One region of the Acinetobacter sp. 10FS3-1 genome, then DNA from elsewhere that is predicted to be linked to it. Evidence: predicted binding sites of a transcription regulator. Region 1 holds the regulator's gene; the other holds the start of a gene.
What was found. Region 1 encodes PhoB, which activates phosphate uptake and scavenging genes when phosphate is short. Its sites were predicted from a motif close to TGTCATNAANCTGTCATAA; they were not measured.
Positions count from the first base shown of each region.

Region 2: the regulator PhoB is predicted to act here: its motif matches at 4,492-4,510, upstream of E5Y90_RS09590 (inorganic phosphate transporter).

Region 1 is NZ_CP039143.1:184,602-191,811, reverse strand. Features, by position in the region: partial or broken gene E5Y90_RS00860 (aminotransferase class I/II-fold pyridoxal phosphate-dependent enzyme) at 1-124, shown strand, start outside; gene E5Y90_RS00855 (MATE family efflux transporter) at 226-1,590, shown strand; gene E5Y90_RS00850 (SDR family NAD(P)-dependent oxidoreductase) at 1,812-2,660, opposite strand; gene E5Y90_RS00845 (TetR/AcrR family transcriptional regulator) at 2,880-3,566, shown strand; gene phoB (phosphate regulon transcriptional regulator PhoB) at 3,827-4,537, shown strand; gene phoR (phosphate regulon sensor histidine kinase PhoR) at 4,562-5,920, shown strand; gene E5Y90_RS00830 (glutathione S-transferase family protein) at 5,968-6,618, opposite strand; gene E5Y90_RS00825 (pirin family protein) at 6,779-7,210, opposite strand, start outside.
Region 2 is NZ_CP039143.1:2,030,708-2,037,917, forward strand. Features, by position in the region: gene E5Y90_RS09580 (rhomboid family intramembrane serine protease) at 1-516, shown strand, start outside; gene E5Y90_RS09585 (hypothetical protein) at 885-2,429, shown strand; gene E5Y90_RS09590 (inorganic phosphate transporter) at 2,822-4,444, opposite strand; gene metH (methionine synthase) at 4,965-7,210, shown strand, end outside.

The DNA.
Region 1 (7,210 bases):
GGTCGCCATTCCAGTTTCTGTATTTTATAAAGATCCTCCACAAAATATACATTTGCTGCGCTTCTGTTTTGCCAAAAAAAATGAAACCTTAATTGAAGCAGCACATATTCTTGCCAAAGTTTAAAACACAGGCTGTGCCGTTACTGAAAAGCTAAGGCGTTTTAACTGCCGATCTAGCATAATTCGCTAAGATAAGTATTTGAAAAACCAAGAACAGGACCTTATATGGCGCAGCAGGCTTTAATTCAGCAAAAAAATCTGTGGAAAACCTTTCTGGTCTTTCTGTTGCCATTAATTGCGACCAATATCCTGCAAAGTCTGTCCGGTACGGTAAATACTATCTTTGTCGGGCAGATGTTGGGGGTCAACGCGATTGCTGCTGTTGCGGTGTTCTTTCCGATCCTGTTTTGTTTGATGGCTTTTGTGATCGGGCTCTCTGCCGGGTCGACCGTCCTGATTGGGCAGGCCTGGGGCGCTAAAAACCTGGAAAAAGTACACTGTGTGGTGGGCTCTACCTTATTTATGACCCTGATTGGGGGAAGCCTGATTGCCCTGTTGGGGGTCATTTTTGCGGAGCAGATTTTACTTGCGCTGGGCACAGATCCTGAGGTCATGCATTTATCATTGCCCTATGTACAATGGATGCTGGCTGGCAGTCCCCTGATTTTTATTTATATTATTTATACTTCCATTTTACGTGGTGTCGGTGACAGTACCACCCCACTGTTCGCTTCAGCATTAACGATTGGGATCGGTCTGGGGGTCACGCCAGTCCTGATTGCCGGCTATTTTGGTTTTCCTCGGATGGGGATTATCTCGCCTGCTATCGCCACTATTTTAGGCAATCTGGCCGTACTGGTTTTTTTAGTGCTGTATTTAAATTATAAACAGCATCCACTGAAACTGGACTGGGCCTTAATTAAAAATATCCGCCATCAACCCCAGTTGAGCAAGATCATTTTACGGCTAGGCATTCCTACCGGAGTGCAGATGGTGACGACTTCCGTGGCAGGATTAGTGATTGTAGGACTGGTCAACCGTCATGGAGCTGAAGCAACGGCGGCCTATGGTGCGGTCAATCAGGTCCTGAACTATATCCAGTTTCCCGCTTTATCTATCGCTATCGCTGCCTCAGTCTTTGGGGCGCAGGCCATTGGTGCAGGAAAGTCGGATTTACTCAATAAAGTCACCCGAACCGCCTTAAGTATGAATATCCTGTTCACTGGCGGATTGGTAATTCTTGCTTATTTGTCTTCTAAATATCTGATGGCTCTGTTTATTACCGATCCAGCGGTGGTGGTGCTGGGTCAGCAGCTCCTGTTTATTGTACTGTGGTCGATCCTGTTCTTTGGCGCCAGCGCGATTTTTGCCTCGATTATGCGTTCTAGCGGTACAGTGACGGTGCCCATGCTGATTAATATTCTGACCATTCTCGTTATTGAGGTGCCTTGTGCCTATCTGTTTAGCCAGTGGTGGGGCTTGGAAGGCATCTGGTATGCCTACGCACTGACCTTCGTAAGCTTGTGTATTTTGCAGGGCTTGTATTACCAGTTGGTCTGGAAGAAAAAAACTATTCAGGCCTTGATCTGAGGGTTTTAAAAATCAATATGTTATTGCATAGTCCACGCATTTTTAATATTAAAAACTGACAGATACAGTGATGACATCCGGTTTATAAATTAAACCAGCTGTAACTTTCCGGCTTATAGAGAACTGGCTGATTTTCTTATCTTGTCTTCGGAATCAATTAAAATAAACCGCATCAATCAAGTTAAAAGCCCGCTTTCGCGGGCCGAGGTAGAGGAAGGTGATTAAGCTGATTTTTTGCCTTTTTTACCCAGACGCGAAGCCAGAGCAGTGACGCGCTGATAACCGGTGGGCAAGATGCGCTGGATCATATCCAGGGCCTTGGCATCATTACCGATCAGCAGACGGCGTTTGTCTTTCTGCACCGCATCCAGAATCTGGCGAGCAGCTTCTTCAGGCGGACAACGCAACAGTTTATTAAAATTACGTGCCGATTTTTCAGGATGCATCCCTAAGCTCAAAAGACTATCATTCATTTTGGCTGCATTGGCAATATTGGTGCGAATTCCACCCGGATGTACACACAGCGCGCTTACACCGCAATTTTGCATATCCAGCTCCTGACGCAAGGATTCGGTAAAACCACGTACCGCAAACTTGGTCGCGTTATAAGCAGACTGGGTGGGCTGGGCGGTCAAACCAAACAGGCTGGAAATATTGATCACATGTCCATCACCGGTTTTTTTGATCAACGGCAGGAACTCCTTGGTACCATAGACCACGCCCCAAAAATTGATTCCTACAATCCATTCCAGATCTTCATAGCTTGCACCCTCAACCGTACTGCCCAAGGCAACACCTGCATTATTAAAGATCATATTCACGCTGCCATGATCCTGCTCGACCTGCTTGGCCCAAGCCTGAACTTCAGCCAGATTGGCGACATTCACTTTTTGAGTGGTGACACGGACATCATTGCCTTTCAGCAGCCCGAGTGTTTTTTCCAGCCCCTGCTCATTAACATCACTCAGTGCCAGATGACAGCCCTGCTGTGCCAGAAGTACAGCCAGCTGCTGGCCAATGCCAGAACCGGCACCGGTAATCGCTGCAACTTTATTGTTAAAATTTTTCATTGAGATTCCTTGAATTAAATACTGCCAGTCCATGACAGCCGGTATTTTTGTCTGTTCAGGATGCAGCCCATCATTTCAATATAGTTTTGACAATAAGTATTGTCAATCACTCTATAATGTCTCTACAGGCCAAGTTTCAGTCTGAAATTTCAGCATAGGTCAAATGCAGATTTGTTGATAAGATAGCCCCAACCTTTAGCGAGACTGCCACTGAAAGTTATGACCAATTCAGCTCCTTCAACCACAAAAGCACCAGCGACCCGCGCTAAAGAGCGTCAGTTTAAAGGCCTGTCGATGGCGGAGCGCCAGCAGTTACGTCGTGAAAAACTAATCGAAGCCGGTATCGAAGCTTATGGCACCCATGGTTTTTTTTCGGTGACGGTCAAAGATATCTGCAATGAAGCCAAGCTCACCGAACGCTATTTTTATGAGTCTTTTAAAAAAAGTGAGCACCTATTTCAGACCATTTTTTTACAGCTGATTGATGAGTTGCAGCAAAATGTCATGCAGGCCATGCTGCAAGCCTCAGCCGATCCGCAAAACATGATTAAAGCCGGCTTGACCGCCCTGCTAACAACTTTAAAAGATAATCCACGTATGGCACGGATTATTTATATTGATGCCATGCTGGTACAGGAGCTGCATAATCAGGCCACGATTCATGAAACCATGTTGCGCTTTGACCGCATGATTCATGCCTTTGTCATGCTGATGATGCCGAACCTGAGCCGCTCTGAACAGGAGCTTTCTTTAGTGTCGACCGGACTGAATGGCTATGTTACCCAGATTGCAATCCGCTGGGTCATGAGCGGCTTTAAACAGTCGATGGACGAAGTGCTGTCCTCCTGCAGTATTATTTTTCTGGCCCTGCTGGAGCATTTTGCCGAGAAAAAAGTCAAAGCCTAGTTTTTATAGAGAAATAGGTTTTTTATCTTGATCAGCCGCCACTTATTTTTAATTTTTAATTTATTTACAATAATTTAAACAAATAACCTGAGTTAAAAATGTCCGATTTCTAATTAAATTTTTATTAAAATTGTCACAAATCTTTGCGAAACTTCGGCTATTTTCCCTTTCTGCAATGATACTGTCATAATTAGTCTTTGTAATAAGCCTGTCATAAATATAAAACGGTCCACCGTTTGCATGAAATAGGGTATTGCGTTGTGAAAGATGACTACATATTAATCGTCGATGACGAACTCCCAATCAGGGAAATGATTCATACCTCTTTGGATATGGCAGGATTTCAGTGTCTGCAGGCAGAAGATGCCAAACAAGCGCATCAGATGATTGTGGATCAGCGTCCGGCTCTCATTTTACTGGACTGGATGATGCCAGGTGGAGTGAGCGGCGTAGACCTCTGCCGTCGCTTGAAACGTGATGAATCCCTGTCTGAAATTCCAGTTATCATGCTGACCGCCCGTGGTGAAGAAGATCATAAGGTACAGGGACTGGATGCCGGTGCTGATGACTACATGACCAAGCCATTTTCTACACGCGAACTGGTCTCACGGATTAAAGCGGTTCTGCGCCGTGCCAATGCGCTAAGTGGAGAAAAAACCATTGATGCCAATGGTCTGGTGCTGGATCCAGTGAGCCAACGGGTGAATTTTGGCAACAAGATTCTGGAAATGGGTCCGACCGAGTACCGTTTGCTGGCATTTTTCATGACGCATCCGGAACGCGCCTATACCCGCACCCAATTACTGGACCAGGTTTGGGGGGGTAATGTCTATATTGAAGACCGGACCATTGATGTCCATATCCGCCGCTTGCGCAAGGTCCTAGAGCCTTATGGGGCAGACCGTTTTGTGCAGACTGTACGTGGTACCGGCTACCGCTTCTCAACACGGGCCGATGTTGCCGCTGGTTAATTTCTTTTAGGTAACCCTAGTTTTATGTATGAACCTTACCCTGTCCCCGAGCTGGCACGTGACCACAAGAAATTCCGTTACAGCAGCTTATGGGATTTTGCCAAGCAGGATTTACGCTTACTGGCATTTTTTCTGATCATTGCCGCTTTTATCGGCTTCGGGATTGGGTATTTCTGGGTTTGTCTGGTACTGGCATTTGTGGCTTTTTTTGCCACCCAGATGCGCTCCCTGTATCTGGTCAATGAGTGGATTTCAAATCGCCCCTATGATGTCCCCCCTAATATTCACGGAATCTGGGGGGCTTTGCTGTTCAATGTATATCGGGCCCAGCGTCAGGAACGTATTGTTCAGGCGGAAATGGTCGAGCTGATTGACCGGGCGCAATCCTCACTGGTGGCCTTACAAGAAGCGGTGGTGCTGATTGATGACAACCAGCAGATCGAATGGTGGAACCCGGCAGCAGAACGCCTGCTTGGCATCTCTCCGGATGATCGCCGCCGTAATATTCTTACGCTGTTACGTCAGCCGATTTTTATCGAATATTACCACAATATTGATCAGGCCCCTGATGGCCTGAAAATGAGATCTTCCTTGTTTGAAGATCATTATGTACAGGTCAAAATGACTCGTTTTGGTGGTGAAAGCCGCCTGCTGGTGGCTTATGATGTCACCCGGATGCATAATCTGGAGCAGATGCGCAAAGATTTTGTCGATAATATTTCGCATGAGCTGCGCACTCCACTGACGGTTTTAAGTGGATATATTGAAACCTTCACCGATCAGGAAGATATCAATCCCCGCTGGAAACGTGCCTTTGACCAGATGCAGTCCCAAACCCGGCGCATGAATGCACTGGTCAATGATCTGCTCCTGCTGTCGCGTCTGGAAAATGACAAAAATATTGCCAAGAACCAGATTATTGAAATGCCAAGCTTGATGAATCAGCTGTTTGATGACGCACAGGCCTATAATGTTGATTATGGTCATACTCTGAATCTGGATATTGACAGTCATTGTGACCTGATTGGTTCCGACATGGAACTGGCCAGCGCCTTTAGCAACCTGATTACCAATGCCATCAAATATACGCCTAAGGGCGGGAGCATCACCATGGGCTGGCATGATGATGGCGAGTCGGCCTACTTTATTGTAGAAGACAATGGGATCGGGATTGATCCGAAACATTTGCCACGCCTGACCGAGCGTTTTTACCGGATCGATTCAGACCGCAGCCGGCGCACAGGTGGCACCGGTTTAGGTCTGGCCATTGTCAAACATGTGCTGATGCAGCATCAAGCCCATCTGGAAGTGGAGTCTAAAGAAAATGAAGGCTCAACCTTTAAAGTGGTTTTCCCTAAAGAACGTCTGAGCTTTCCAGAATAATCCGTACAGCCAAGGAAAAAGGTGCATATTGCACCTTTTTTAAGCATTTAAGAGCTGATCTGTTTTTCTCTGCTCAGTGCACGCGCATAGGCTGCACGTTGTGCCACCCGTTTAAGATAGGCTTGAATGGCCGGATAACTTTGGCTTGTCCGGCTCTGCATCGCCTCCAAAGGAAAACTCATCTGAATATCGGCAAAACTGAAGTGCCCAGCAAAATAATCATGCTCGCTCAAATAACTTTCCAGAAACTGGATATGATCTTTTAAGCGGCTCTGTACAAACTGTTTCTTCACTCCATCGCAGATTTTTTTGGCTACAGGCCGAATCAGCAAAGGAGTATGTTTAGGCACAGTGGTCATCACCAGTTGCATCACCAGCAGCGGCATTAATGAACCTTCCGCATAATGCATCCAGTAACGGTACTGGGCCTTGTCGGCAGGATCTTCTGGACGAAACTGCTGCTGTTGGTCATAAGTTTCCTGTAAATATTCCAGGATCGCTGCAGATTCCGCCAGTACCTGAGCCTGATCGACCAGAATCGGCGCCTTGCCCAATGGATGGATCTGTTTTAAGGCCGGTGGCGCAGCAAGATTGGGCTGACGCTTATAGTATTTAACCTCATAATCCAGCCCTAATTCTTCCATGGCCCACAGGATACGAAATGATCGCGATTGTTCGAGATGATGTAAAACACGCATATGAGACTCATAATTTTATTGTTCTTGCTTTTCGAGCATAGCAAAAGCTGCGTCCTGTAACTCAGTTTTTGATGACTGTGGTGACAGCTTTTCTATTTTTCCGCTTCATTCATGGAGTTTAATTCAAAAATGCTCCAAGTAGACTTGCAGTCTTACTGATTTATCTGGAAGGACGCATCCGGTCTGGAAAAGCCGGCGCTTCCAGGCGGGGTCCGTCATAATCGGGAATAGCGCCAAAACGGGAATGCCCTTCACTCCACTGATCCCGTGCCATTTTTAATTCTTCAGTGGTGCGGCCAACAAAATTCCACCACAGTAAAATCGGGCTTTCAAAAGGTTCTCCACCTAATAATAGAACCCGGCCACCTGTATGAATCTGAATATCCACATGTTCCAGTCCTGGCTCCAGAATTACCATATTGTCTTCTGTCAGCTCATGTCCATTAATGCTGGCGCTGCCTTCTAAGGCCATAAAGCCATATTCAAATTTAGGATTTAAGCTAAGGCGGGCGGAGGTACTTTCTTGAGCAAACAGATCTACCCCCAGCAATTCACTATGTACTTTAACCGGCGATCTGGTATTTAAATATTC
Region 2 (7,210 bases), 1.1 Mb from region 1:
TTCTGGCCACCTGCCATTCAACGCGGTGAATATGACCGTTTCATTTCACATGGTTTTATTCATGCAGACGGCACTCACCTGCTGTTCAATATGATTACCCTGTTTTTCTTTGGCAGTATTATTGAAAGTTTTTATCGCCAGTATCTCTATGACCTTGGCTTTGTACTGTTCTATCTGGGCGGTTTAATTGCTGCAATTATTCCCAGCTACCTGCACCATAAAAATAATCCACGCTGGGCAAGTTTAGGCGCTTCGGGTGCAGTGTCTGCGGTTCTGTTTGCCTATATTCTATTTGAACCTTGGAAATTGATCTTTGTGTTTTTTATCCCGGTGCCCGCCATTATTTTTGCAGTCCTATACGTGGCCTACAGCATCTGGTCCGGCAAGCGCGGTAACTCTAATATTAACCACAGTGCCCACCTTTGGGGTGCAGCTTATGGAGTGATTATTACTATTCTGATCGAACCTCGACTCATTCCACACTTCCTGAATAAACTGTCGCAGCTGCCTTTCTAGCATGGTCCTGAGCTTGGGGATAGTCGCTACACTTCTATCCCTAGGTAGCAAAATAAATAATCAAATACCTAAATGGCTAAAAATCCTGCTTCCCTCGGGCAGCGTTTTATACAACCCAACCTGTCTCCAAAATGACTCATTGCGATCACTCTTTCACCGCGCTCAGCACTTCACCTATTTAAATAAAATGATTCAGCTGATCGACGTCACTACTTGACTTGCCCGAGTCTATCAACCTGGCCTCAATTGAAACATCTGGTAATAATTTTGACATATAGGATGGCAGTTATTGCCAACCTCAGCAGCAAGTTCACAGCGATAATGTATACATCTGTATATTAATTATGTTAAGCCACGAGATATTTTGCATGTCCACATCTTTAGACGGTCTACAATTTCCACGCCATACCCAACAACAAAAACCAAGTACCTCCAAAGTCGGACGTGAATTACTGGCTCATGCACTTTCTGCTGTCAATCCGCAACATGCAGCTGCAGTACAATCTGAAAAAAACTGGCGCAAACAGTATCCTGTTCATTTTAAACGTCTGGTTGAAAATGGTTTAAAAAATGCTGAAGCAGCTATTAGCATTGCAGAACATGGGCTAAAACAGGCGCATGAAAGTTTTGAGTTTTACCGTGATGGTCAAAAGTATGCTTTGAGTCGGGTCATGACGTTGGCCGCCGCTCCGCTGCATACCTTCAAAATCATAGGTCAGTCAGCGGCAGTACCAGAATGGTATGTGCCCTATCAAGGCAAAAAGTTGCATGGACCCGCCTTACTTGAGCAGATCCAAACCTGGCAAGATCAAGGCATTGTCGAAGCCAGCCATGCCCAGGCTCTGCGTGCCTGTGTGGCTCATCCGGAATGGTTTGATCTTTCGGACCGTACCACCGTGTTGTTTGGTGCTGCCTCTGAAGCCGGGCCACTGACCTGGCTGTCCAGATGGAAAGCCAATATTGTGGCCATCGACCTGCCCAATACTCGGGTCTGGGGCAAGATTATTGAGACCGTCCGTCAAGGTAATGCCACACTGTATGCACCCTCAAGTGAAGCTTTAAATACCGATACAGCAGACCATATCCTGAAAGAAAAGCTCGGTGCCAATTTATTAACCCAGATTCCTGAAATTGCCCAATGGCTGACACGATTTGAGCAGGATCTGGATTTGGCTGCGATTGCCTATCTGGATGGTGAAAAACATGTGCGTGTATCTATGGCAATGGATGCCATCATGAAATACGTCAGTGAACAAAAAACCAAGACCAGTCTGATGTATATGTGTACCCCAACGGATGTGTATGCTGTACCGCAAGATGTGATTCAGGCGGCCCAGCTTAAATACCAGCAGCGCTCCAAGGCCGAAGGTTTGATTGCTAAAGGTATTTCTACCCTGTCCGGCCAGTATTTCTTTAAAAAGAACAATACAGACCTGATTCACTCGGCTCAGGGTCAGGCCTATGGCATTGCGGACTGTCTGGTGGTAGAGCAAGGTCCGAACTATGCTTTAGCAAAACGCATCCAGCAATGGCGCGCCACCTTGGCACGTACCCAGGGTCAACGTGTCAGTATCAATATTGCCCCCTCTACCACAACCTATTCGGTGACCAAAAACCCGTTGCTCAAAGCTGCTTTTAACGGCGCCAGCCTGTTTGATGTAGAAGCTTTTTCCCCCGAAACCACCAATGCCATTATGGCCGCACTCTGGATTCATGACCTGCGCAATCCTGACTCCGTTGCCAATCCAGAAGTAAAACTTGATCATCCTTTAGAATTAATGATGCACGGCGCCAATCATGGCGGTTTATGGCGAGTGGCTTACCTGCCACGCACGGCATTGCCTTTTGCTGCGCTGTATGGTTTTGCAACGGATAAACTGCCGAAAGGATTGTTGGGTAAGTTGAAGAAGTAATTTTTTCTGAAATAAAGATGAAATCAATTTTATTGGTCAGGCGACATGGATGTCGCCGTTAGGCTGTGATATAGGGACATATCATCAGCCTAACAAAAGATTTTTGTTACTTTTGATCTTTCAAAAGTAAGGCTAAGAAATACTCATTTTTTACATTTAGTTGAAATTAGCTATTAATCCTTCTATTGAAAGTACTTTTAGCCTTCTGATTACCCTCACCTCACCCCAGCCCTCTCCCATAGGGAGAGGGAACATCCCTTATAATTTTGCAAGCCATTGGATAACAAACGGTCTTCTATTTCAGCAAAAAAATCACCAATTTTAAGGTTAGAAAATTTTCTCCCACCCATAAAAAAACGCTGCTCCAGCAGCGTTTTTCACATCAAACCTTTTTAGAATACTTTCAATAATAACCAGTACAAACCACCTGATAAACAGATTGTTGCAGGCAGGGTAAATATCCAGGCGGATAAAATTGTTTTCACCATCTGGAAATTCAAACCAGACTTGTTCGCCACCATCGTACCGGCAACGGCAGAGTTCAGAACGTGTGTAGTCGAGACTGGCATCCCCAAGCCATCTGCCGCAGCAATGGTTGACATCGCGACAAGCTCGGCAGACATCCCCTGACCATAGGTCATATGCTGTTTACCAATACGCTCACCCACAGTCACGACAATGCGCTTCCAACCCACCATCGTTCCTAGCCCCAAAGCCAAGGCTGTTGCCACTTTCACCCAGGTCGGAATGTATTGCAGGAAAGAGTCCAGATTGTCACGATATGCTCCTACTGTTTTTTCCTCTGCACCAGACATAGCCGGTAAAGCTTCCGCCTTATCCAGACGTTTGAATGCTGTTGTGCTTAAGTACATATCATTACGGAATTCAGATACCTGTGCTTCTGGTACATCCTTAATGCTGCTATAAGTACCCACTTTCTCACCTAAATGGTCTGTCAAACTCGCCAGCGCCGGCACCACTTCAGGTGTAAGTTCCTTGGTTTGAATATACTTGGTAATCACATCACGCGCTTGTGCATCTGGAATATCGGCATGCTCTGGATAGATCAAATCAGCTGTTTGTGCAGATAACTGACCAAAAGACTGGATATGCTGGCTATCAAGATTTTTATTCAGTGAATAAGCCAAAGGTACACAGCCAATCAAAATCAGCATGATCAAGCCCATACCCTTTTGACCATCATTTGAACCATGCGCAAAGCTTACGCCGGTGCAGGTAAAGATCAGAATGGCACGAATCATCGGTGGTGGTGGCTTGTTGCCTTCAGGCGGTTGGAACAGTTCCAGTTGACGCTTAAAGATTTTCTTCACCAGCAGAAACAGGATTGCTGCAAATGCAAAGCCGATTAAAGGCGAAAATAACAGCGCCTTACCCACTTTCATGACTTGCTCCATGTCCACACCTGAAGCCCCTGCACCCGAATTCAGAATATAGTTCATGATGCCTACCCCCAAAATCGAACCGATCAGGGTATGCGAACTGGAAGCCGGAATACCAAGAAACCAGGTGCCCAAATTCCAGAGAATCGCCGCGATCAGCATGGCAAAAACCATCGCAAAACCTGCGCCGCTTCCTACATTCATAATCAGTTCGACTGGAAGTAAAGCAATAATTCCGTATGCTACGGCGCCACTTGCGACCATCACACCGAGAAAGTTACAGAAACCCGCCCACATCACTGCAACAGGTGCAGAGAGCGCATTGGTATAAATCACCGTCGCTACTGCATTCGCGGTATCGTGAAAACCATTCACGAACTCGAAACCCAAAGCAATAAACAGGGCCGTGGCCAGCAGAATCACTGAATAGAGGCTTAAAGCAGGGACATGCGCTAAATCTGCAGACAATTGAAAGCCGATATAAATCAGCGTGGAAATAATAACAGTCAAAAACACCGGCATAAAAAATTTCGGTGTGGGCACATGAACATTGGTTGACTTCTGTACAGAAGCCCCTTGTTGTGCTGAATCTATGGGAGTTTGGTTAGAATTCATGCAAGCAGGAATAGAGGATACAATGATCCCCGTATTGTTCAGTTAAATTGTGACAATTATATGACAGTTTGCCGGCTTATGAAGCAAATTTTTCAGCTTTATTCCGACCAGCGCATATTATTTCATCTGAATACTGCCGCTGATTTTTTATTAAAAATTATTTATTTGCTCCTTCCAGCTCTTTTTACCCTTTCCTGCTTTCAATACAATAAAACGCTGTCATGCGTGAAATATGTTGCGATCCGAATGATGACAAAATTTTTATGGCTGCATCATGCCAAAGAAATATGACAATATTATGAATAAAAGTAGTTGGTTATTCTTTAGATCTTGATCCTCCCCAGCTTTAAGAGTTTGGCCTGCTTCCCGCACCTGTTGCTCTTATCTATAGCTGCACATCTATAGACTTATCAAATTTTTATATCACGCATATCCATCATTCTTAAGTTCATGCAGCAGATATTGGATAACTAATCTGCTAAGATTACACACATTTTTGATTCCTGCTGAGAAAGTCTGCATGTCCACACTTACCACTCTAAAAGAACTTCTTGCCAAGAAAATTCTCATTATCGATGGTGCGATGGGTACCATGATCCAACGTCACAAACTGGAAGAAGCGGATTATCGTGGTGAGCGTTTTGCAGATTGGGCACATGACCTCAAAGGTAATAATGACCTTTTAGTGCTGACCCAACCGCAAATTATTCAAGGTATTCATGAAGCCTATCTTGAAGCGGGTGCTGACATTATTGAAACCAACACTTTTAACGGTACGCGCGTTTCCATGTCGGATTACCACATGGAAGAGCTGGTACCGGAGATTAACCGTGAAGCGGCACGTCTGGCCAAAGAAGCCTGCGCCAAATATTCAACGCCCGAGAAACCACGTTTTGTAGCCGGTGTACTGGGGCCAACCTCACGTACCACCTCTATTTCTCCAAATGTAAATGACCCTGCGTTCCGTAACATTACCTTTGATCAGTTAAAAGTGAATTACATCGAATCAACCAAGGCGTTGATTGAAGGCGGTGTAGACATCATCCTGATTGAAACGGTATTTGATACCTTAAATGCCAAAGCTGCCATCTTTGCAGTTAAAGAAGTCTTTAAAGAACAAGGCTATGATCTGCCAATCATGATTTCGGGCACGATTACCGATGCTTCAGGCCGTACCCTGACCGGTCAAACAGCAGAAGCCTTCTGGAACTCGATGCGTCATGCAGAGCCGCTTTCGATTGGCTTTAACTGTGCACTGGGTGCAGATGCCATGCGTCCACACGTCAAAACCGTGTCTGACGTAGCCGATACCTTTGTATCTGCGCATCCGAATGCCGGCCTGCCAAATGCTTTCGGTGGCTATGATGAAACCCCGGAAGAAACTGCGGCATTCCTGAAAGAATTTGCTGAAAGTGGTTTGATTAACATTACTGGCGGTTGCTGTGGTACCACGCCGGATCATATCCGCGCCATTGCCCAGGCGGTTGAAGGCATTCGCCCGCGCCAGCTGCCAGAAATTGCACCTGCTTGCCGTTTAAGTGGTTTAGAGCCATTTAATATCACCAAAGATTCATTATTTGTGAACGTGGGTGAACGTACCAACGTCACGGGCTCGAAAAAGTTCCTGCGTCTGATTAAAGAAGAAAACTTTACTGAAGCATTGGACGTGGCCCGTCAACAGGTGGCCGCCGGTGCACAGATCATCGACATCAACATGGATGAAGGCATGCTGGATTCACAGGGTGCCATGGTGCATTTCCTGAATCTGATTGCTTCTGAACCGGATATTTCACGTGTGCCGATTATGCTAGATTCCTCTAAATGGGAAATCATTGAAGCTGGTCTGAAATGTGTACAGGGTAAAGCGGTGGTTAACTCGATTTCCCTCAAAGAAGGCTATGACGAGTTTGTTGAGCGTGCCCGCCTCTGTCGTCAATACGGTGCTGCCGTGATCGTGATGGCCTTTGATGAAGATGGTCAGGCTGATACTGCTGAACGTAAAAAAGAAATCTGTAAGCGTTCATATGATGTGCTGGTCAATGAAGTCGGCTTCCCGTCTGAAGATATTATTTTTGACCCGAACGTCTTTGCCGTAGCGACCGGTATTGAAGAACACAACAACTACGGTGTGGACTTTATTGAAGCGACTGGCTGGATTAAACAGAACCTGCCAAATGCGATGATTTCCGGCGGTATCTCCAACGTCTCTTTCTCTTTCCGTGGTAACGAACCAGTACGTGAAGCGATTCACGCGGTATTCCTGTATCACGCGATCCAGAAAGGCTTAACCATGGGGATCGTCAACGCGGGTCAGCTGGCGATTTATGATGATATTCCTGCCGAGCTGAAAGAAGCGGTCGAAGATGTGGTGATGAACCGCAATCAAGGTGAAAGCGGTCAGGATGCGACCGAAAAACTGCTGGCAATTGCTGAAAAATACCGTGGTCAAGGCGGCGCGCAAAAAGCTGAAGAGAACCTGGAATGGCGTAATGAAAGCGTAGAAAAACGTCTGGAATATGCGCTGGTGAAAGGTATTACCACCTATATCAATGAAGATACTGAAGAAGCCCGTTTAAAATCTGCACGTCCACTGGATGTGATCGAAGGTCCACTCATGGCGGGTATGAACGTGGTCGGTGACCTGTTTGGTGCCGGTAAAATGTTCTTGCCACAGGTGGTAAAATCTGCACGTGTGATGAAACAGGCAGTTGCATGGCTGAACCCGTTCATTGAAGCAGAAAAGACTCAAGGCGAAGCCAAAGGTAA